Linked DNA regions of Thermosphaera aggregans. Each later gene encodes a partner of the first gene's protein in a complex. Links are inferred from orthologs where the notes say so. Each region holds a gene or a part of one and is shown in the gene's direction. Other genes may lie near its edges. The genes, in order: pcn, rnhB and fen.

The links.
Region 2: the proteins of pcn (region 1) and rnhB are in contact, whole or in part, in a crystal structure (PDB 3P83), measured with the Archaeoglobus fulgidus proteins. The link is inferred for Thermosphaera aggregans from one-to-one orthologs. Residues at the interface, in WP_010877842.1 of Archaeoglobus fulgidus: Val39, Ala42, Asn43, Val44, Ala45, Met46, Leu125, Asp168, Ser194, Asn218, Tyr219, Pro220, Ile237, Leu238, Ala239, Pro240, Arg241, Ile242, Glu243, Ser244; in WP_010878125.1 of Archaeoglobus fulgidus: Ala74, Ile178, Ala179, Ile183, Arg190, Ser195, Asn196, Leu197, Arg198, Gln199, Lys200, Thr201, Leu202, Asp203, Phe205.
Region 3: the proteins of pcn (region 1) and fen are in contact, whole or in part, in a crystal structure (PDB 1RXZ), measured with the Archaeoglobus fulgidus proteins. The link is inferred for Thermosphaera aggregans from one-to-one orthologs. Residues at the interface, in WP_010877842.1 of Archaeoglobus fulgidus: Asn43, Val44, Ala45, Met46, Pro120, Arg121, Pro123, Leu125, Gln151, Met192, Ser194, Asn218, Tyr219, Pro220, Ile237, Leu238, Ala239, Pro240, Arg241, Ile242, Glu243, Ser244; in WP_010877775.1 of Archaeoglobus fulgidus: Lys326, Ser327, Thr328, Gln329, Ala330, Thr331, Leu332, Glu333, Arg334, Trp335, Phe336.

The regions. Positions count from the first base shown.
Region 1 is NZ_CP063144.1:16,584-23,833, reverse strand. Bases 1,309-4,103 are described here. They hold pcn (proliferating cell nuclear antigen (pcna)), read left to right. Parts: upstream 1,309-2,230; coding sequence 2,231-2,977; downstream 2,978-4,103. Other genes in these bases: IMZ38_RS00105 (DNA primase small subunit domain-containing protein), read left to right, coding at 2,955-4,097; IMZ38_RS00115 (transcription factor S), read left to right, coding at 1,826-2,170; IMZ38_RS00120 (hypothetical protein), read left to right, coding at 1,577-1,795; IMZ38_RS00125 (DNA-directed RNA polymerase subunit L), read left to right, coding at 1,309-1,446. In the rest of the region: IMZ38_RS00135 (exosome complex RNA-binding protein Csl4), read left to right, coding at 1-520; IMZ38_RS00130 (DUF2067 family protein), read left to right, coding at 525-1,151; more of IMZ38_RS00125, read left to right, coding at 1,168-1,308; IMZ38_RS00100 (hypothetical protein), read left to right, coding at 4,106-4,594; IMZ38_RS00095 (hypothetical protein), read right to left, coding at 4,597-4,995; IMZ38_RS00090 (hypothetical protein), read left to right, coding at 5,094-7,106; IMZ38_RS00085 (translation initiation factor IF-2 subunit alpha), read left to right, coding at 7,108-7,250.
Region 2 is NZ_CP063144.1:1,180,452-1,187,745, reverse strand. What follows is about bases 1,817-4,655. They hold rnhB (ribonuclease HII), read left to right. Parts: upstream 1,817-2,782; coding sequence 2,783-3,529; downstream 3,530-4,655. Other genes in these bases: IMZ38_RS06610 (OBG GTPase family GTP-binding protein), read left to right, coding at 3,495-4,655; IMZ38_RS06620 (Hsp20/alpha crystallin family protein), read left to right, coding at 2,355-2,756; IMZ38_RS06625 (proteasome assembly chaperone family protein), read left to right, coding at 1,817-2,343. In the rest of the region: IMZ38_RS06635 (hypothetical protein), read left to right, coding at 1-163; IMZ38_RS06630 (AAA family ATPase), read left to right, coding at 205-1,365; more of IMZ38_RS06625, read left to right, coding at 1,552-1,816; IMZ38_RS06605 (hypothetical protein), read right to left, coding at 4,659-4,976; IMZ38_RS06600 (hypothetical protein), read left to right, coding at 5,057-5,425; glmM (phosphoglucosamine mutase), read left to right, coding at 5,429-6,799; IMZ38_RS06590 (Trm112 family protein), read left to right, coding at 6,796-7,185; IMZ38_RS06585 (DUF2153 domain-containing protein), read left to right, coding at 7,283-7,294. UniProt on the Methanocaldococcus jannaschii protein: Endonuclease that specifically degrades the RNA of RNA-DNA hybrids.
Region 3 is NZ_CP063144.1:453,982-461,265, forward strand. The notes cover bases 2,236-5,064. They hold fen (flap endonuclease-1), read left to right. Parts: upstream 2,236-3,033; coding sequence 3,034-4,095; downstream 4,096-5,064. Other genes in these bases: IMZ38_RS02680 (CDC48 family AAA ATPase), read left to right, coding at 2,236-2,716; IMZ38_RS02685 (ArsR family transcriptional regulator), read left to right, coding at 2,728-2,985; IMZ38_RS02695 (hypothetical protein), read left to right, coding at 4,237-4,683; IMZ38_RS02700 (protein-L-isoaspartate O-methyltransferase), read right to left, coding at 4,680-5,064. In the rest of the region: IMZ38_RS02670 (zinc finger domain-containing protein), read left to right, coding at 1-165; IMZ38_RS02675 (elongation factor 1-beta), read left to right, coding at 179-451; more of IMZ38_RS02680, read left to right, coding at 506-2,235; more of IMZ38_RS02700, read right to left, coding at 5,065-5,363; IMZ38_RS02705 (DUF371 domain-containing protein), read left to right, coding at 5,406-5,873; IMZ38_RS02710 (class I SAM-dependent methyltransferase), read right to left, coding at 5,829-6,812; IMZ38_RS02715 (NAD(+)/NADH kinase), read left to right, coding at 6,883-7,284. UniProt on the Methanocaldococcus jannaschii protein: Structure-specific nuclease with 5'-flap endonuclease and 5'-3' exonuclease activities involved in DNA replication and repair.

The DNA.
Region 1 (7,250 bases):
CTTGGGAGTTGAGGAGGAGGCTCTGCCGGTTCAAGGAGTCTACGTAGACAAGAAAGGCTATCTCAGAGCGCTGGTGGTTGGAACCGTCGTGATGGATAAGTTGAAGAAGACGATAACGGTTCGCCCAGCAAACAAGCGCGAGCTAGGGCTGAGGCCTGGAATCCTGGTTGAGGCAATTGTTTTAAGCGTGAGCGATGACATAGCTGTCCTGAACATCTACAATGCTAACGGTGCCCCAGTAGACTTCTCAGGCATACTCCACGTGACGCAGGTTTCAAGCGAGTACGTGAAGACAATGTGGGATGTTCTAAGACCTGGCGATATAGTGAGGGCTAGAGTGATAAACAGCACGATCCCCTACCAGGTTTCAATCAAGGATCCCGGGCTAGGGGTTATAGCAGCTAAGTGTAGCGTGTGCGGGGAGGTTCTATACAAGGCAGGGGACAAGCTCCAGTGCACTTCCTGCGGAAGCGTGGAGACCAGGAGGATAGGGGTTGGATACTTGTATGTTTTAAGGTGATTACTTGCCACTGGTTAAGCGAAGATTCTACGTCAACTGCAGTCACGACGAGTGCGTTGAAATCATACAGAGAGTTTCGGAGAAGCTTCCCTCGATCGATACTGTTGAGTACGAGGTTAGGGAGGATGGAATGCTAATAGAAATGTACGGGTACTCAACCGATATCAAGAAGGCTTGGGCGGTGATTAAGGAGTATTTTAAGCGCTCGGGAAGGCCGGGCGGGAAGGGGTTGGTTAAGTATTCCTTGAAATCCCTGGCTAGGCAAACGGGTAAGACGTTTCCGCCCATGGTCCTGGTTAAGCTGCTGGGTCTCAAAGGCTTTAAAGCAAGCTACTCCTCCATGGATGAAGCCATATATACTGACGCGGGCTTGGATGTGCTCATGGATTTGATTAATCGAATAGATGCTGCTGTCGCCCTGGTCAGGGATAGGGTTAAGGGGACGGCTGGGAAGTATTATTTGACAACGCTGATAGTTGCGACAGGTCTGGGTCTTGAAGACATTGTAAGCGAGTCACTGAGGCTTGGACACTTAACGATTAACGAGATGAACGGTCTTTTATCACTGGCTGTTGAATGGGATAAAGGGGTCGATGAATTTATTAAGAAATATCGAGTATCCTCTTCTTAACGGATGAGGTGGTTTCGTGGAGATCGAGGTTTTAGCGAAAACTTCTAATCATCTCGCGATCAAGATTAAAGGCGAGGATCACACGCTCGGCAACCTGTTGATGAAGGAGGCGTTGAGGCATCCTAAAGTAGCTTACGCATCCTACCGTGTCCCGCATCCTTTAAGGGAGGAGATAGAGTTCGTGATAACTGTTCAAGAAGGCGCGGATGTCGGGGAAGTATTGAGGGAGATAGTGGATAAGATAAAGAGTGAGCTGAGCGATTTCAAAAATGCGGTGGAGGCTTCGATAAGGTGAGCGTTAAGAAGGAGTCCAGGGTTCTCACCATAGGAGAGTCTGATAAAACATTTGTCCTGGCAACTTACAGGGGAAATTTTTAGAAGAACTCACCGTAATCCCTCGGTCACTCGTTTTAAACCCCAGAGACTTGTTAACATATCTAAAAACTAGGGAGGAGCTGTCATTCATTGTTAACTGCACCGGGGATAAATACGCTTACGGCTTCCTAGGATTAAGGGTTTTCGAGGGCGGGGAGGCGTTGTTGAAGCAGTGGGAGAAGTGCTCGCTAGTGCTGAAGTTAATAAAGTGTTTGAACAATATTTACCTACCTAGCCTTCAAAGCGAGGACACTATAAAAGTGTGTTGAAACCATAGTTAAAACAACATGGTGGTTTGAATGGTTAGGTTTTGCCCCAAGTGCGGAGGGTTAATGAAACCGGTGAAGTCGTCGAAAACCACGGAGCTGGTTTGTGTTAAGTGTGGTTACAGGATGAAAGCTGGTGAAAGAGAGCTCGAGAAGTATAAGGTTTCATCGAAGATCGAGCACTCTACGAGAGAGAAGACAATAGTTGTCGGCGATGTTGACACTTCTAAACTGCCTGTTACGAAAGAGGCTACGTGTCCTAAATGCGGCAACCATGAGGCATACTACTGGATGATTCAGACAAGGGCTGCTGACGAGCCGCCGACAAGGTTTTACAAATGCGTTAAATGCGGTCACACTTGGCGGGAGTACGAGTAGTTCCAGCCGTGTTTTTATTTAACACTTCACATATCTAAAGAGTATATATGGGGGAGGATTTTGAGGCTTGAATTCCGCGACGCCAGGGTATGGAGGTATTCAATGATCTCTATAGCCAAGATAATTGACGAGGCTGCTTTTCAAATAGATGATTCAGGATTGAGGCTTAGAGCTCTGGATCCATCTAGCATCGTCCTCGTTGAATTCGTCTACCCTAGGGAAGCATTTACTGTTTACGATGTTAAGAGTAAGGATTACTTCGGCGTTGGAATGGAGGATTTCACAAAAATCCTTAAAAGAGCTGGTAAAGGTGACGAGCTAATCCTTGAGAAGACCCCGGACGGCAGGCTCTCCATAGTTTTCAGAGGCAGGGGTTTTAGAAGGTTCATGATTCCAAACCTAGATATCCCCGCCCAGGATATTCCTGAGCTATCACTGAACTTGCCCGTGAAGGCCAAGATGCTTCCCAAGATTCTCAAAGACGTTGTAAAAGAAATGGAGCCTATTAGCGATACAATCGTTTTTGAAGCAGTTCCTGAGGAGGAGAAGATCATTGTTAAAGCATCCGGCGATATTGCCGAGGCAGAGGTGGAGCTTTCAGTTGCGAGCGGCGCCCTTCTAGAGTTCGAGGCAGCTTCACACTCTACCTCCAGCTTCACAGTAGACTACCTGGTCAACATAACGGCTGCCGCCCAGGTTTCAGAGTATGTTTACATAGAGCTTGGCAATGATGCACCTATCAAACTCGAGTACGGCTTACCTCAAGAGGGCAAGCTGACATTCTATGTCGCTCCGAGATCAGAGTAGTATTGTTTTAAGGAACATTATAAGGAGCTACTACAAGAAGCGTCCATTACAACCTCCTCCCGAGATTCATAAGAGGGAAATAGCTCTTGAAAGCCTTGAGGATGGGGCTTACCTGAGACATCTTTCTTTCGCCTACATGGACAGGTTGTACGAGTATATTTTGAGTAAGAAGACCCCTCTCCACCTCTACTACTCCTCCGCACTTTACGAGAACCCTTCAGCACAGCCCATGGAGGCTAAGGGGTGGCTGGGCTCGGAGCTGATATTCGATATCGACGCTGACAAGTACCAGGGTTGCGGCGAATCATACTACGTCTGCATCAAGGATAACCAGGTTTACGATGTTAAGCCTGACTCGTGCAAGAGCGGCGGCAAGCCTTTGGAAATCCCCCTGTTATCATGGGATTGCGTTAGGAGGGCTCTTGAAGAAGCTGTCAAGCTCAAGGACATATTAACGAGCGACCTGGGCTTTAAGGATGTGAAAATCTTCTTCTCCGGTAACAGAGGCTTCCACGTTAGAGTATCCGATGAGTCAGTGCTTACTTTAAACAGCGAAGAGAGAAGGCTGATTGCTGACTATGTTTCATGTGAAAACCTTGACCAAGAAAGGGTTTTCCCCACCTACCGGTTTAAGAGGGAGGAAAGAGTCGTATTCTCCAACGTGGAGTATGGGTTGAGGAGAAGGGTGAAGCTTGAGGCTGAGAAAGCCGGTATCCTACGGAAGGATAGGTTGAGGAATGAGGAAGTATTCACTATAAGCGTGGACGAGCTCTCAATCATGTTGCAAAGCGTTTGCGTGTCGATAGATAAGGTTGTAACCATGGACTTGTCAAGGCTTTCCAGGTTCGTTGGGAGCTTGAACTGTAAATCAGGGTTGAAGATTGTTGAAGTAAGCGATGTCTCTAAGTTCATGGATTTCACGTACAAGGACCTCTCCCCGTTCAAGGGGAAAATCTCGGTAACCCCGCTGGTTGATTTTCCAGGCTTACCAATATATGGAAACAGGATTGATCTTCGCAAAGGGGTTAAAATGGAACTGGATGCAGAGGACGCGTTGTATGTGGTTTTAAAGGGCTTGGCGCATTTATATAATATAAAATCCTTGGAGGTTAAGGCTTGAGTAGCCCGTTGATACGTTTAATCAGAGATGAAATGTTTTCCAGGAACATTCAAGTAATACCTTCTAGCAGGATTGGAGAAGTCAGGGGGTTGGTTGAGAAGGCGTTTCTAGGGTTAGACGTGGGTGATGCCAGGTCTAGGGTCATTGTTAGAGACATGGTTGCAAACTTGGAGCAGGACGCTGAAATGTTGTCGAGGACGAGGGTTGTTAAAACAGTATTGGGAGGTGAGGAATTGCCAGAATCCTTCGATAGAGAAGTGCTGGAGCTTGCTAAGAGACTGGTTAAGGCTGAGCAGGCTATACTGTCCGCGAAAAACATTGTGCTCGGCAACAAGTACTTGGTTTTATTCACAAGCGACTGCAGGCTTGACGACAGTGTTTTCCGTAAAGGCGACATAGCCCTGCTTACCCAGGCTCAGTTGGTTAAGGGGGTTCTTCAAGACTGCTTAGTAACGTTGAAACACCCTATCGTAGAGTATTCAGATAACGTTGGTTAGTTTTAAACAACTTGCGCGTAGAAGCTGTAAGCTATGAAGAAGGTTATAGCCAGAGTGATTGACAGTATTATGAGCATGGATGTTTGAAGCAGGACCCGGATTCTCTCATCTTTCATCTCCTTGAAAACCCTTGGCCTCACATAGGTTGAGAAGTGTGGCAGTATGAAGCCGATTGCTGCGGAGAACAGGATTAGTGATGAGTACAGTATTGAAATCGCTATTAGCTGTGTGGCACTGTTCGGGTTGAAGTACTGGAGGTTCATGATGTTGTAGACCCAGTTCCCTAGCACAGCAACGGTGGATACTCCTGCGAGTATGAGGGAGTATTTTCTCGCCTTATCTAGTACGACATCGTATTCGACGAGATGCGAGTACAGCTCTTTTCTAAAGCGATCCTTCATCAACATCTCCACGGTTCCAAGTATCTCCTGCTTTGAATAAAAATCTTTATTACTTGACAGACCTGTGAATAAAGTAAGCAGTTAGAAATGGTGGTTGAATGAACGCTAGGTTTGTCGCAGGCATTGCTTTGCTAATAGTCTCTGCAACACTGTATGTTTACCTTGCATTCATGTTTAACCCTGCTTACCAGAACATTCCAGACGATGCTGCAGCCTGGATAGTGTCTTACGCTAAGACCTCGGGTAGTCTCGAAGATTATTGCGGGGCATTCCACAATGCCTGCGCATGGGTGTTGAAAACAGTGTACTACGCTGTCAACGCCTTAAGGATTCAGCCCATGGAACTAGCATTGATAGGCGGGATGTCCCTCCTCCTATCAGCATTCCTTCTTTATTTCCTGGTTTTCAAGGATGCTTTCATCGCGGGGTTTTCAACACTGCTCCTCTCCACGTCCCCGGTTTTCATATACTGGTTTAAGCCCAGCAACTACGGGTTCCCAGCCTGGGTGTTCACAGGATTGCTGGCTGTAGCGCTTACAGCCCTATACTTGTCCACGAGGAGGAAGATAATTCTTATCGCCGTGACCGCCGTCTACGGGCTTGCGCTAACGCTCTACCCTGGCTCATGGGCGTTGTCAGTGGTTACTGGCGTTGCATTTCTATTAGCGCTTCTTTATGAGAAGGAGCCTTCACTCTGCATTCATGGTTTAACAGCCTGGTTAGCAGCCTATGCTATCCCAGTACTCTTCCTTGGGACAAGCTACTTGGCAAGCATATGTATGCTGGGGATTATCTGGCTTGGAGCCCCCATTATACTTGCAGGATTATCCTATAAGAGCTTTGAGAAAGCAAGCGTTAAATTCTTCGCGGCATTGTTCCTCGCGATCTTTTCAACCCTTCTATCAATATATTTGTTGAAAACAGGGTTGTTAACGGGTTACGCGGAAATATTCTCTCGGAGATTTAACCCTGTCATAGACTACGGGATCCTCGGTATTTTCAGCTTGATGGGGTTGATAGTGTTTTCCAGAAGCGAGATCCTAGCAGGGAGAGGGTTTGACAGGACGGTTTTCCCTGTAGGATTCCTCCTCGGCCTTGTCCTCCCTTACGTGGATCCCACATCTGCGCTTCTATCCCTAGTATTCCTGGCACCGTTAGTAGGGATCACGCTTGCTTCACTGTTTACTTCATCAATGATCGTTGAGAATTTCAGGAGGAGAATACTGTTTGCAGCGCTTTCAATAATGATTCTGGCTGGCGGCGTAGCAGCAAACGCTGTCTACTCAGCATCAGTAATGGCGGCTAAGCCAAGCATCTACTTAGCAGACATGGACCTCTACCTGGGCGTTGGAGAGAAGCTTTTAAACGAGAGCGCATGGGCTTCAGCGCTGGAGGCGTTGAAAACAAACTTGTCAAGCACAAGCGGCGGCGTCCTCGTAGTCTCCTACTGGGATTACTCATGGTGGGTGCTCGGATATGTTGGCGGTGAAGGTGGCGTTAAGGTTTTGTCAACCCCGTTGAGCGATGTAAGCTACAAGAGGCTTACGTCATGGGTATTGTTGAGCGATGAGTTAACGGCTGTGAAAATATTGAAGAATATTTCTGAAACAACCGGGGTTTCAACAATCTACCTGGTTGTTTCAACAGCTTTCAGCATAGGCCTCACAGGCGGTAAATCCAATAACGCGTATCTTGGAGCAGTAATTCCAGGAGTTTCCTCCCTGTATGGGGTACAGCTACCTTACTATGCCGCGGCAGGGGATTTGTACAGGCTTCCAGTATACTCGTCACTGATGAACAAGTCGTACTTGGAGTTCATTAATACTGGTGTTGGCAGGACTGTTTACGAGGTTCCACTAGCCTGGAACACTAAAGGCGGTGAAACACTGCTTGCCGCAGTAATCGTTGACGGCTTGTCCAAGGCAGGTTTCAACGTCTACAACGTCCTGTATAGTCAGAGCAAGCTTTCAAGCACGTTAAAGTATTTTGAACTAGTCAACGTCTCCGCTAAACCAGTCTACTCGGTAACAGTATCATACTATTCATATGAGGTTAATTATGCTGTTTTAATATACAGATTAAACGTTAGTGGTTTAAGCGGGGTGTTTTGAAATGCCGATAGCTAGGCAGGAGTTGCCGAACGTGGGTGATTACGTTATAGGCACAGTGGTAGAGGTTTTTGACTACGGTGCCTACGTAACACTGGACGAGTATAATGGGCTGAAAGCATTCCTCCCGTGGAGCGAGGTTGCTTC
Region 2 (7,294 bases), 1.2 Mb from region 1 along the record:
CCTCCACGTCGTGGAGCAGTGGCTTCTCGACGAGCTCAGGTCGAAAGGGGGAATACTAGATGTATCAAACTTTATCAGCAAGTACAGGGTTAAGAAGGAAGCCGTTTACCTAGCTCTCAGAAACCTTGAGGCTAAAGGAGTTATCAAGCTGAAGAGGTTCTAAAATTCAACACTTTTTAAACAATATCTTGCCAGGTGATCTTCATGAGCATGCAGTACTTGGTTGACAAAGGAGTTGAATACGCGCATAAAGCCGTAGCTGCTGATAAGAGCGGGGACTATGAGACCGCTATTAAATACTATAAAGTCGCTATTGAGTTCTTCAGCAAGTATTTGAAACTCTACCCTGATGCTGCAATGAGTGACTGGTATAGGGAGTTGATCGAAAAATATAAGGAACGGATAAACGTTCTCACAAAAGCTCTTGACAAAATGCAGAAAGTAGGAGGAGACGTCAAGTACAGCGATTCTGACGACATAGAGGTTTTAACCCCGGAGAAGAGGGCTAATAAGAAAAAGTTTGACGACCTGGTCGACCTTGAAGATGTTAAGAAAGCCTTGAAAAGAGCCGTGATCTACCCTGTTAGAACGCCCGATCTCTACCCTCTAGGCTGGCCCAAAGGCATACTCTTATTCGGCCCACCCGGTTGCGGTAAAACAGAAATATCTCTTGCACTAGCTAACGAGATTAACGCGGTTCTCATAAACGTTAGTCCAGCAACCATCATGAGCAAGTGGCTTGGTGATGCTGAGAAAAACGTGAAGAAAGTATTTGACAAGGCGCGTGAAATCGCGAACAATGGAACCCCTGTCATAATCTTCATAGACGAGGTTGACGGCTTGCTACAGGTTTACGGAAACGAAATAGGCGGGGAGAGCAGGATGAGAAACCAGTTCCTGCAGGAGATGGATGGGTTAAAGGAAAAGGAGAATAACAGGCTTCCCTTGTTCATCATTGGAGCTACCAACAAGCCCTGGAACCTGGACATAGGTTTTATCAGAAGATTTGAGAAAAGAATCTATGTTCCCCAGCCGAACAAGGAGATTAGGAAGCAACTCTTCATACACTACGTGAGCAAGCTGAAGGAAGTGTACCCTGTGGAGAACATAGATTACGATAAGCTAGCAGAGATAACAGAGTACTACACTCCCGCGGATATTTCCAGCATAATAAAGGAGGTGCAAAACAATGTCGCCGAGGAGATTAACGAGATGATCATCAGCAAAGGCGAGAACAAGGGCAAGCCCGAGAGGGTAATCACAACTGAAGACATTATCAAGGTGATTCAGACTAGGAAACCCAGTATAGACCCTAACTGGCTTGAATCCTACAGGGAATGGATGGAGAGATACGGAGCATTGTAAACGTTCAAAACGTTTTTAGCGCTTAAAAGCTTTGAATCACAATACTGAATATTAGCGATGAAGAGAGTCGTGCCAGGATGATTAATGGATGAATTCCATCCCCTGGGGTAGCTGAGCCTTTCCCAAGGGCTTCTAAGACGATTTATTAAACCCTTCACGTCTATGGTTAAATTTGAGGAGTGCTGAATGCTTGGACGCCCTAGAAGAACCCTCTTGTTTAACGAGCTTCAAATACACGAATATTATGATGCATACGCTACTCCGACCCCTAAATACATGATCCTATGTTTTCCTGACGTCGGACTCGTATCATCTATTGCGTGCCGCCACATTGTAATGGAGAAAAAACTGGGATTAGTTGGCGAGATAGATTCTCCAACTCTTCTCCCACCCGTTTCAGTCATCCATGAATCCTCCCCTATAAGCCCTGTACAGCTCTACATGCCGGAGGACAGGAGCTTTCTCATGGTATTATCCGAGATACCTTTAATCCCGGGCAGTGTCTACCCCTTTGTCAACGCTATCTCCAGCTACGCTGATGAAGTAGGTGTTGAATACCTCTTAGCCGTTACCGGGCTCGCGGTTCCAAACAGGCTTGAGCTGGAGAAACCCCAGGTTTTCGTAGCATCAAGCAAGGAGGAAGTCTACGCTTCTTTTAAAGGGGAAAACATTGAAGCCCTGCGTGAAGGCTTCATAGTAGGTCCTTACGCTCTCTTACTGAAAGAAGGGAGGAGGAAAGGGTTTTCAACAGTAGTATTCCTAGTTGAATCCTTCCTAGACATACCGGATCCGGAGGCAGCTGCTTTTGGAATAGCAGCATTAAGCAGGTTTGCCGGGATACAGGTTGATACTAAGAAGTTGCTTGAGGAGGCAGAGCTGATAAAGCTCAGGACAAGGGATTTAATGATGCAGACGAGGAAGGCGATGATGGATATGCAGAAGCAGATGGAGCGTCAAATGCCGCTAATGTACATGTAAGGTGGGTGCTCATGAGCTTCCACGATGTCTTTGACAGGATTAGGAGGAGGATGAGGGATTTAATGGAAGAGTTTGAGGCTGAGATTGAAGAAGAGTTGGGTCAGACTTACTCAGGCGTTATTCAGCCACTGTACACGGTTACGGAATATCCTGACAGGTACGAAATAGTCTTAGACCTGCCTTACGGAGACCTCAATGCTTTATCGGTAAGGATTTCAGAATCGACTTTGAAAATCGAGTGCGACCTTGTCAAAGAAATAAAATTTGAGAAGTGGAGTATTCACAGGAATGTATCGTTTAAAAGATACAAGGTTGAGCTGAAAATACCTTCTGACGTGGATATCTCCGGAGCTACTATAACCCGGGATCCCAGCAAACACTTCATAAAAGTCGTCTTTCCCAAGAAGAAATAGTTTTTCATTATTTAAGGAGAAATCTAATGAAGAAGTATCTTATCGGTATAGATGAAGCGGGGAGAGGCCCGCTAGTAGGAGACATGGTTGTAGCAGGAGTGATGGTTGAGGAGGATGCGATCGAGGATTTGCTTGCAAGGATTGAGTTAAGAGATAGTAAAACCATGACTCCTAGGGGGAGGCTTGAATCATTCCTTTCTTTGAAAAACTCTAATGTCTCGTTCTACATAGATTATATTCCACCTGCGGAGATCGATCGTGAAAACCTGAATCTTCTAACCGCTGGAAGCATAATCAGGATTCTTCGATTCTTTAATACTCTCCTTTCAAGCCTGGATGGAAAACTGGTGGAAATCTATGTTGACGAGGTAAAGGGTTTTAAAAAGGTTGTTGAGAAAGAGTGTTCTAAATTGTTCGGGAAACAATACAAGCTCGTGTTTGAGAGCGAAGCAGATTCTAAATACCCTGTGGTCTCCCTTGCGAGTATTATTGCGAAAGTATCGAGAGACTTGTCGATTAGTTCAAACATTAGTGTTCACGGTGACTTCGGCTCGGGATACCCATCTGACTCTAGGACTGTGGAGTGGCTTAACAAAGCATATAGCTCTTTTGAACACCCGCCTCCTATTGTCAGAAAATCATGGTCTATACTAAAGTATAAAGCACCTGGTTGGTTTATTTTGAAGCAGAGAAAGCCCAGGACTTTATGGGATTTCGTAGGGTTGAAAGGGTTAAAAAATGCCGACAAATCTCCCCGCCGAGGCGAAGGCTAAATGGATTAAGGTAATGGAGGCTAAGACTCCAGAGGAGAAAATAGCTGCTATAGAGGAGTTTTTGTCAAGCGTTCCAAAGCATAAGGGAACGGAGAATTTAAGGCATTGGGCAAGCCGGAGGCTAGCGGAGCTTCGCGAGGAGTTAGAACAGAAGAAAAGGAGGAGGACAGGCGGAGGGATAACCTTCTTCATAGAGAAAGAAGGTTCCGCCCAAATCTGCGTTATAGGATTGCCTAATACCGGTAAGAGCCTGCTGGTCAATAAGTTAACAGGTGCTAAGACCGTGGTTGCTGATTACGAGTTCTCCACGACGTTCCCGGTACCAGGTATGCTGAGGTATGAGGATGTTTTGCTGCAACTAGTTGACACTCCACCGTTAAGCCCCGGGAGCAAGCTATTGTCTAAAATCATCGGCTTGGCTAGAAATGCAGACGCGCTCTTAATCGTCTTAGACGCCACTAAGGATGTTTTAGAGCAGTTCACCGTTGTCAAGGAGATATTAGAAGAGGAAGGGATACTTTTAACCAAGCCGAGGGGACGCGTTGTATTAGAAACATACAGGTCTGGGAAGTCCGGGATCAGGGTTACGTTAATGGGTCGTTTAATCAATGCGACAAGTGAGGATGTTAGAAAACTGCTCGAGAGCTACAAGATTTACAATGCGCACGTCAAGATTTACGGGGAGGTTACTATTGATGATGTTGAACAAGCTATTTTCGAGAACATAACCTATAAGCCTTCCATATTGTTCATCAACAAAGCCGATGCTCACAATCCCGATGATAGTGTGGTGAAAGAGCTGGGGAGCAGGTTTAACGGGCCCATACTAGTCGGCTCAGCTAAAACAGGGTTAGGGCTTGACAAGATAGGGGCCGAGATCTTCCGGTACTTGGAGCTAGTAAGAGTCTACACTAAAGCACCTAACGCTCCGCCGTCGCATAAACCTCTCGTTCTCCGCAAAGGAGCAACCATCTACGATGTTGCCATAAGTATTCACAAGGATTTCGTGGAGAAATTCCAGTACGCAAGGGTTTGGGGCAGTTCTTCAAAATACCCTGGGGAGAGAGTAGGATTAGACCATGTGGTTGAGGATAAGGATGTTGTTGAAATACATATTAGGGGTTGAAAACTAGCATACGGAGACTTTCAAACCGGGAATCAGTTTAACGAACCTGGAGAAGGCTTCCAATTTTCCAGCCTCATCGCAAATGAATACTTCGCTAGGTTTAGACATTGTGAAGAGTTTCAAAGAATCCTCTTCTGGGGACGAGAAATTAAATAAGTACAGGCTTCCCTTGAAGTTTTTACCTATTATTTTCTCCCCTACCAGCATGTTAAGAGTTTCCCTGTCAGTTATTAAGACGTCTTTACCGGAGTCCCTAAGTATTTGCACAATTTTTCCAAGTTTGTCACTGCTTCTAACCGAAACAATCATTAGCTTAACCACTTATAACCCCTTGGGAAAATATATACTTATAGTGATTAGTGAAATAAGAGGTTTAAAATGATTTCCAACGGTGCTCATTGATGAGCATACAGTCGTTGGTGGATATGATTGTTTCCAAGGGGTATCAAGTACAAGGTGTTGGCAACAAGCTCAGGGTTTTACATCACTTACTGCCTGTCTACCTGGACATTGTTTTCAGCGGGAATAAAGTTGTGGTAAAGCTTTCATTCGACAATAGTTTGCGGGAGTTTATAGAAGACCTTGTTTTATCCGGTAGCGAGGACGTCGGAGACTTGGTTGAGGATGTTATAGGCGAGTTCAACGAGCTCACAGCAAGTCTTTACAAATGGTTCAAGGATAACGGGTTTGAGATCAATATTAAGCTCAAAGACGGTGAGATAGATATCATGGAAATGCTGGAAGACATTCTTGAGGTATCGGAGGGGTAAGTATTGTTCAAGCACGGCTTGTTCGGAACCGATGGGGTTAGAGGACTAATCACGGAGCTAACCCCTGAGTTCGTGGTTAGGCTTGGAGAAGCCATTGCCACGTTCTTTCCCCCTGGCTCTAGGTTGCTTGTGGGCCGGGATGTAAGGGCTGGCGGCGAGGCATACGCTCGCATGGTCTCGGGAACGCTTCTCTACTTTGGAATAAAAGTATACGATGCAGGGCTGACTCCAACACCTGCGCTACAGTACGCTGTTAAAACACTCGGGTTTGACGGGGGAGTAGTGGTTACGGCAAGCCATAATCCGAGAGAGTATAATGGGATTAAAGTAATAGGTCCTGATGGAATAGAGCTTGACAGGGATAGAGAGAAGGAGTTAGAGGAGATTTTCTGGGAAGGCCGTTTTAGAAGCATTGACTGGAAAGCCATATCGCACTCTGTTGAGCCATACGGCATTGTCAACCAAGTGTACGTGGATGGGGTTGTTGAAAAAGTTGATAGGGAGTTGATAGCGTCGAGGAATTTTAGAATACTCATAGACCCTGCTAACAGTGTTGGCGCCTTAACCACGCCGGAGATAGCTAAAAGGCTTGGCGTGGAATACGTGGTTTTAAACGGTAGCCTAGACCCGCGCTTCCCTAGCAGAAACCCGGAGCCTACGCCTGATAATATTTCTGAAACAGCACAGGTGGTGAAGTCTTTAAAACTTACCTTTGGAGTCGCCCACGACGGTGACGCGGATAGATCAATATTCATTGATAACCTGGGCAGAGTTCAATCAGGCGATAGAACCGCCACTCTCCTGGCAAAGTATCTAAAGACTGAAAGAGGCGAGCAGGGAAGAGTCTACACGGCCGTGTCATCAAGCATGGTTATCGAAGACGTTATGAAAAGTATCGGTGTTGAAGTCGTCTGGCTGAAAGTTGGAAGCGTTGACATAGCTCACGCTATGAAGAAAGGCGGGGACGCGTTGTGCGGGTTCGAGGAAAACGGGGGCTTCATGTACCCGCCACACCAGTATGTGAGGGATGGCGGCATGACCCTGGCCCTCTACCTTGAGATGTTGGCAAGGTTTAAGGCGACTCCTTCAGAGCTGTATGATTCACTCCCACACTATTATTCAATAAAGACGAAGTATAAGATGGGGAGGGATAAAGCCCTATTAGTTGTTGAACGCGTTAAAGAAGAGTTCAAGACTGAAAGGCTGATAACAATAGACGGTGTTAAGGTAATAGGGAGAGATTACTGGGTGCTGGTAAGACCCAGCGGTACTGAGCCCTTGTTAAGAGTAATGCTGGAGGCTAGGAGCGAGAGCGAAGCCAAGAGTATATTTGAGAGGATTGACAAAATAGTGAAAGAGGTTGGCTCAGAATGATGAGATATTGGGGCATGGATTTCATCAGGTGCGTTCACTGTAAGCACCACCCGCTTGAACTCATAGTTTTGGAAAGCGAGGTGCAGGATGTAGACACGTCGAACATGGAGTTTCCGCTCTGTAAAACTTACTGCGCATACCTGAAGAAAGAGGTTAAGCCTTCAGAACAATACCCTTGTAGCGAATGCCTGAGAACTGGGATTAAAACCGGTGTGCTCTACTGTCCCAGTTGCAACAGATGGTACCCTGTGAAGGAGGGAATAGTTTACTTGTTGACGGATAACAGGAGGAAGCCTGAGAACGATAAAAAATTCCTTCAAGCGTTCAGGGATAAGCTTCCAGCAGTTATTGTGGAGAAAGGATTGCCACATAATCTTTCTGAGTGACCCCTGAAGTTTTTGATCTGCATTTAAGCGTAGTTGAAGGTTCAATTAACGGTTAAGTATAAAGTAGGAGTTACTCATATTTCACATGGGGAGCGAGATGAGTGATATG
Region 3 (7,284 bases), 440 kb from region 1 along the record:
TCACCTCCGGTGTGCGATAGCTGCCACAGGATCATGGAGCCCGGGGACTATGGTACGGAGTTCATGTGCCCTAACTGCGGGAAGGTATTGATCCGTAGATGTAAGAGGTGCAGGCAGCAAGCAGTTGAGTACGCCTGCCCTAACTGCGGGTTCAGGGGTCCTTGAAGAGGTGGTGTGAATGGCTCAGGTTGCTGTAGTGGTTAAAATCCTCCCAGAAGACGTGGAGACGCCGTTGAACGAGTTGAAAGCCCGGATAGAGCAGAGCCTGCCGCAGGGATATCAGGTGAAGGCTAGCGATGAGGAACCCATAGCCTTCGGATTGAAAGCTCTCCGCTTGTTAATAGCTATGCCTGAGGAAACCGAGGGCGGTACAGAGCCCTTGGAGAACCTTTTAATGAGTATTCCAGGCATCAGCCAGGTCGAGGTTGAAGCTGTTTACAGGCTTCCTTAGTAATTTCTTATATTAAGGGTTTTTCACACTCAACATTATAGGTTGTTAACGCTGGTGCTTGATTTGGCAGGGAATAAGTTGAGAATACCTCTAAGAGTACTAGACGCTGATAGAAGGGACCTACATAAAGGAATAGCGAGGCTGGACCCTGAGGTAATGGATAAGCACGGTATATTGGAAGGAGACCTCCTCCTCGTTGAGGGAGAGTCGGAGACGGCCGTGATAGCTGCTGCAAGCAGGGACCAGGATAGGGGTTTGGGCGTAATAAGGCTTGACCCGGTTACCAGGAAGAACGCGGGCGTGAACATTAACGAGGTTGTTTTCGTGGAGAAGGTTGAGAAACAGTACGCCCAGGTGGTTAAGCTAGCTCCAACCAATTACTTCGCACCCGCTGACCCAAGCGTGGTGGAAGAGGTTAAGAGGAGGATTATTGGAAGGCCCTTGATGGAGGATAATGAAATCCACGTAGTCATAATGGAGATGAGCATTCCTTTCAGAGTTGTCACCTTGAAGCCGAAGGGGCCTGTGATAGTTTCTGACGAAACAGAGCTCTACATTTTCGAGGAGCCTGTCGGGGAGGTTCCGAGAGTAACGTATGAAGACATTGGCGGATTAGGCAACGTGATCGAGAAGATTAGGGAGATGGTTGAGCTACCGCTCAAGTACAGGAAAGTGTTTAGGAAGCTGAACATAGACCCGCCTAAGGGAATACTCCTGTACGGTCCCCCAGGCACTGGCAAGACATTGCTTGCTAAGGCGTTGGCTAACGAGGCTAACGCGTACTTCATCGTGATCAATGGTCCAGAAATTATGAGCAAGTACTACGGTGAGTCGGAGCAGAGGCTTAGGGAGATCTTCAAGCTAGCGAGGAAGAAGGCTAAGAAGAACCCTGCAATAATATTCATAGACGAGTTAGACGCTATTGCGCCGAAGCGGGATGAGGTCATAGGCGAGGTTGAGAGGAGGGTTGTCGCCCAGCTCCTAGCCTTACTTGACGGGTTAGAGAGCAGGGGGAACGTCATAGTGATAGCGGCTACGAACAGGCCTAATGCTGTCGACCCTGCTTTGAGGAGGCCTGGCAGGTTTGACAGGGAGATTGAAATACCTATGCCAGATAAGAAGGGCAGGCTGGAAATACTTCAAATCCACACGAGGAGGCTTGTTAAATCTGGCATCCTCGGCGAGGATGTCGACCTGGTCAAGCTCGCAGAGATGACCCACGGGTACACCGGCGCTGATCTCGCCGCCCTGGTTAAGGAGGCTGTCCTGCATGCTTTGAGAAGGTATGTGCCTCTTGAAAAGTCCAATCCGCCTACACCAGAAGAGGTTTTAGAAAAGGTTAAGGTTACTTTTGAAGACTTCATGTTCGCGTATAAGAGCATCGTACCCAGCGGTCTAAGAGAGATATATGTCGAGGTCCCGGAGGTTCACTGGAGCGATATAGGAGGGCTTCATGAAGTGAAGCAGGCTTTAAAGGAGAGTGTTGAATGGCCCTTGAGAATGCCCGAGGTGTTCGAGAAGTTCGGGATCAAGCCTCCGAAAGGCATACTGCTCTATGGGCCTCCCGGATGCGGAAAAACGCTCCTCGCCAAGGCTGTTGCAACCGAGAGCGGCGCCAACTTCATAGCTGTTCGCGGCGCCGAGATCATGAGCAAGTGGGTTGGAGAGTCTGAGCGTGCTGTGAGGGAGATCTTCCGGAAAGCCAGGCTACATGCACCCACGGTTGTCTTCTTCGACGAGATAGATGCAATAGCCTCGCTGAGAGGTGCCGAGCTGGACTCTGGAGTATCTGAGAGGGTTGTAACACAGTTGATTACTGAGATGGATGGTATTCAGAAGCTTGAAAACGTCGTTGTGATAGCGGCAACCAATAGACCTGACCTAATAGATCCCGCGTTGCTGAGGCCTGGAAGGCTTGAAAAGCTCATCTATGTTCCCCCGCCAGACTATGACGCGAGACTTGAAATACTCAGGATCCAGACAAGAAGCATACCCTTGTCAAGGGATGTAGACCTCCGGGAGATCGCCCGGAGAACAGAGGGGTACAGCGGCGCAGATGTTGAGGCGGTGGTTAGGGAAGCGGTCATGTCTGCTCTGAGAGAATCCCTCAACGTTAAGGAGGTATCAGTGAAGCATTTCAACAGGGCGTTAGAGATTATTAAGCCAAGCATTAATGATAATATGTTGAGATATTACCTGGAATGGGGGGTTAGGGCGAGGCAGCAACTCCCCAGGTCTCACTTAAAGCCTCAGGTTTACGTTTAAGGTGGTTGTTAATGAAGTATAACCCGGGCTACTGGCGTCTTACCCCTCTTTTCAGACTGATCCTGGAGATCGTGATCGACCATCCGGAGGGAGTCTCGGAGTCCGACCTGATAGATATCTTGAAGAAGGAGCACGAGGTCGAGGTGGGGAAGGCGGAGCTCTACAAAGCCTTGATGAAGCTGGAGCTATCGGGTTATATCCAGGTAGAGCCTGTTGGAAAAGAATTCGTTATACGGCTTTCACCATCCTTTCCCGAGCTTTTTAAGTGAATAGTTTTAAATGTTTTAAACAACTATTTTAATGATCGTGGGAGAGACATGGGAGTAAACCTTAAAGACCTCATACCAGAGGATGCCAAGATCATTATTGAGAACATGCGCTCATTGAAGGGGAAGGTTATCGCGATAGATGCCTACAATGCCCTGTACCAGTTCCTAGCAGCCATAAGGCAGCCGGATGGAACCCCTCTAATGGATTCCCAGGGCAGGATCACGAGCCACTTGAGCGGGCTTTTCTACAGGACTATAAACCTTGTTGAGGAAGGCTTGAAAATAGTTTACGTGTTTGACGGGAAGCCCCCTGAGCTTAAAGCTAGGGAGCTTGAGCGCAGGAGAGCGTTGAAGGAGGAGTCTGCTAGAAAGTATGAGGCTGCTGTTGAAGCAGGTGATTTGGAAGCGGCTAGAAGATACGCGATGATGGCTTCGAAGCTGACTGATGAGATGGTTAAGGAGGCTAAAAAGCTCTTAGACGCTCTCGGAGTTCCCTACGTTCAGGCACCAGCCGAGGGTGAGGCCCAGGCAGCATACCTTGTTAAGAAGGGCGACGCCTACGCTTCCGCAAGCCAGGACTACGATAGCCTCCTCTTCGGCTCCCCCAGGCTGATAAGGAATCTCACTATTAGCGGGAAGAGAAAGCTTCCGAGAAGAGAGGAATACATCGAGGTCAAGCCTGAGATGATAGAGCTTAACACGTTGCTCTCCAAGCTTAACCTGACCCTGGAGAACCTTGTAGATATAGGGATTCTGGTAGGCACGGATTATAATCCGGAAGGCTTCGAAGGGATAGGGGTTAAGAAAGCCTACCAGCTCGTCAAAACATACGGGTCGATCGAGAAGATTCCTAAAGCCTTGCTCAAGTCCAGCGTAGAGGTTGATGTCCTAGAGATTAAGAAATACTTCCTCCAACCCCCTGTTACAGACTCGTACAAGATAGAGTGGAGGGAGCCCGATGAGAAACTGGTTTTCGAGATCCTTGTTAACGAGCACGATTTTAGCGAGGATAGAGTGAAGAACGCGCTTGAAAGATTTACTAAAGCATACAAGGAGAATATTAAAGGAGTTCAGACCGGGCTGGGCAAGTGGTTTGCCAAGCCCTCCTAGCTTACGCGTTGTTAACAGGTAGGTTCAAAACATTTAAATCGAGAAAAACCACCCGCTCCGAACCCTATCCTCAACCTATGCTAAGAAGTGGCAGGATCGCGTTTATAGATATGTTTTAACATAAAATACTTTGTGAAGCTCATGAGCGGTGAAAAACCCACAACCGCGTTCGTGCTGATGTTGCTTTCAGGCATTATCCTACTGCTCTTCGCGATACTAGCATTAGCGATAGGGGCCTTGCTACGCGCGGAGATTCCCCTTGAAGAATCAATGCCGCTTCCAACCGGTATGGGGTTCCTCACGGCTTTCGCGATAGGGACTGTGATGATAATAGTCGGGGCAATAGCCTTGTTAATTGGCTTGTTAATGATCGTTGCCGCTTTTAAGATTCGTAGTGGTGAACCCGGCAAGGTTAAAACCTGGTCTATAATAGGGATAATCCTTTCTATTGTAAGCCTGATCACTGTTGGCGGAGGATTCTACCTAAGCTTTGTCTTGGGCTTGATAGGAGGGATTCTCGGATTAACGTGGAAGCCGCCGGAGAAACCCGTTGCACAGGAGCAAACCCCTCTCCCACCCCCAGTCTAATTTTTCCACCTTTCCTCCACGCTCCATCCATACCTGCCTATTAAAGGGACGAACACGCATTCTATCCCCCACCGCTTATTTATTCTCCCATTCTTCTTCTCAACGATTAAGAGTCTTTGGAAATACCTGTCCCCCACCGGTGCTACCAGGATCCCGGGATCCCCTAGCTGCTCCAGCAGTGGCGGAGGAATATCCGGGGCTGCAGCAGTTACTATTATTCTATCGTAGGGAGCAGCCTCCCTGTAGCCCAGTGTTCCATCGCCGACCAGTACCGTGACGTTTTCCGAGTATCCTGCTTTCTCAAGGTTTTTCCTAGCAAACGAGGCTAGCTCGCTGATTCTCTCAATACTGTACACGTGTCCTCCACCGGAGTCCTGCTTGGCAACTATTTCAGCCAGGACAGCGGCCTGATAACCCGACCCGGTTCCAATCTCTAACACCTTGTTGCCCGGCTCAGGATCCAGCTCCTCGGTCATTATGGCAACCATGTGTATAGCACTTATCGTCTGACCCCAGCCTATGGGTAGCGGGGTATCATGGTAGGCGTATTTCCTCATCGCCTCTGGGACGAACAACTCCCTCGGCACTGTTAGGAGAGCTTTAATGATCCTGGGGTTTCTCAAGTAGCCTGAGTCAACTAGGAGTTCGACAACTCTACTCCTCTGCTCGTGAAAGCTCAACGCGATCCCTTTGAAAATATTAGGTTTATGGTTTAATTAAACATGGGGTTAGGGATGATAGTTGCCAGCGAGATAGTGCGCGCAAAGGGCCACCCAAACGTTACGGCTAAGCATAAGACAACGCTGGAGATAACGAGGGATTGTGATTTAACGTTGAGAGGGGACTGCATAATAGGGGTTAATGCTGACAAGGCTGCGTCAAACCTGTCCAGTGATTTTAAGGCTGCCTTAACGTCTCCGAGAAACATATTGTTAATTGTTCTTGAGGCAGGCGGGTTTAAGGACTACCTGATAGCACATGGTTCGAGAGAAATTACTGCTACCGATCCTCGAAGAATCATTATCAGGAGAAGTAGCTATGTCGAGCCCGCGACAATAGGGGTTTACGCGACGAAGGCAGCCGGGGATCTAGATAGAGGGTTGGTCAATAGTTTGAAAAGCGGTGACGCCGTGTTAACGGTTAAGCTATACGTGCTCAGGCTTGATGATATCGAACCTGTAAATCCCTGAGCCTGGAGAGTACTCTAGGACAAGCCTGTGGCTGAGTATTCTCCACCCTGGGAGAACACTGCCCACCTCGTCAATGCTGGTGTAGACATCTCTTGTTAGAACGTATAGGTGTAAGATGCCTTCAGGCGCGAGGACTTGATCGTAGACTTCGGCAAAGCCTAGGCTTGCCTTAGGGAGGTTTGCGATCACCCTGTGAGCCACCTCTTTCCTCGGGAGGTGATCAGGGATGTCTCTTGCATCATTGTTTAACGGTATGATGACTCCTTTAAGCCTCCTCATATTGGATTTAATATTCTCTATTAAGAGTTCGTGGGCAACAGGGTTTAAATCGTTTGCCAAGACCAGTGCGGTTTTCAATGATGCAATGTGGACTGGGAACCCGCCTATCCCTGAGAATAAGTCAACAACGATCTCGCCATCCCTGACCAGGGATGCGAGCCTCCTATGCTCCTCTGTTAGCCTTGGATTATAGTAGACTTTTCCAAGCCTGATCTTGAAGCTTAAACCGTATTCTTTAACAACAACTACTTCAACCGGGGTTCCCCATAGGAGTTTGAGAACCGGTACTCTATACTCTTCAACAGTCTCCTCCTTAACATATATTGCTTTCAGCCTTGGATGAGTTTTTAGAAGCGCATCCACAACCTCCTCCGACGCTCTATGCTCCAAGACCTTGCTCCTCACAATTGCTACATCTCCCAGCAAATCGTATGAGGGAGGGTTAACAGCTATCTTCTTCTTGTATCCCGGGGCGCATTCGACAACTCTGAACAATGTTTCATCGATGGATTCAGGCTTCTCAGCAACAGGTATGAGTACCTTGTCACCTGCCCTCTCTATTAAGTAGTCCTCGAGGAGTAGGCCGGTTTTCCTCAAAGCCTTTATCGCTTTCTCAGCGCGGGTTTTTTCAACTTCCACGCAAAGCACTTTCCCGCCCAAACCAGTCACCATGCTCAGCTAATTAAAATCTATATTACTTAGCTTAACATATGTTTGATCGTGGATTGGAATGTTTTCCAAGGTAGCGTTGATATACAAGCCAACGCTTAAGTGTATTGAAATGGTTAAGGAGCTTTCGAACGCTTTCTATAGCAGAGGGTCTGAAACCATATTGTTCACTGTTGACGATTTACTACCGGCTGAGATAGAGAACACACAACTCGTCGTCGTGGTTGGAGGAGACGGAACGTTTCTCAAAGCATCCAGCACTATTCAGAGAACAGGGGCTTTCATCCTACCTATTCACTGCGGCAGGCGTGGAGCCTTCTTCGACCCGATTACCATGCCTCTCCCGGAGATTGTTGAGAATGTTTTGAACGGCGAGTTCATAGTTCAGTACTATCCGAGGCTGAAAGCCTGTAGGGGGAGCGACTGCAGGGTTTTCATTAACGAGCTCGCTTTAACCTCAATA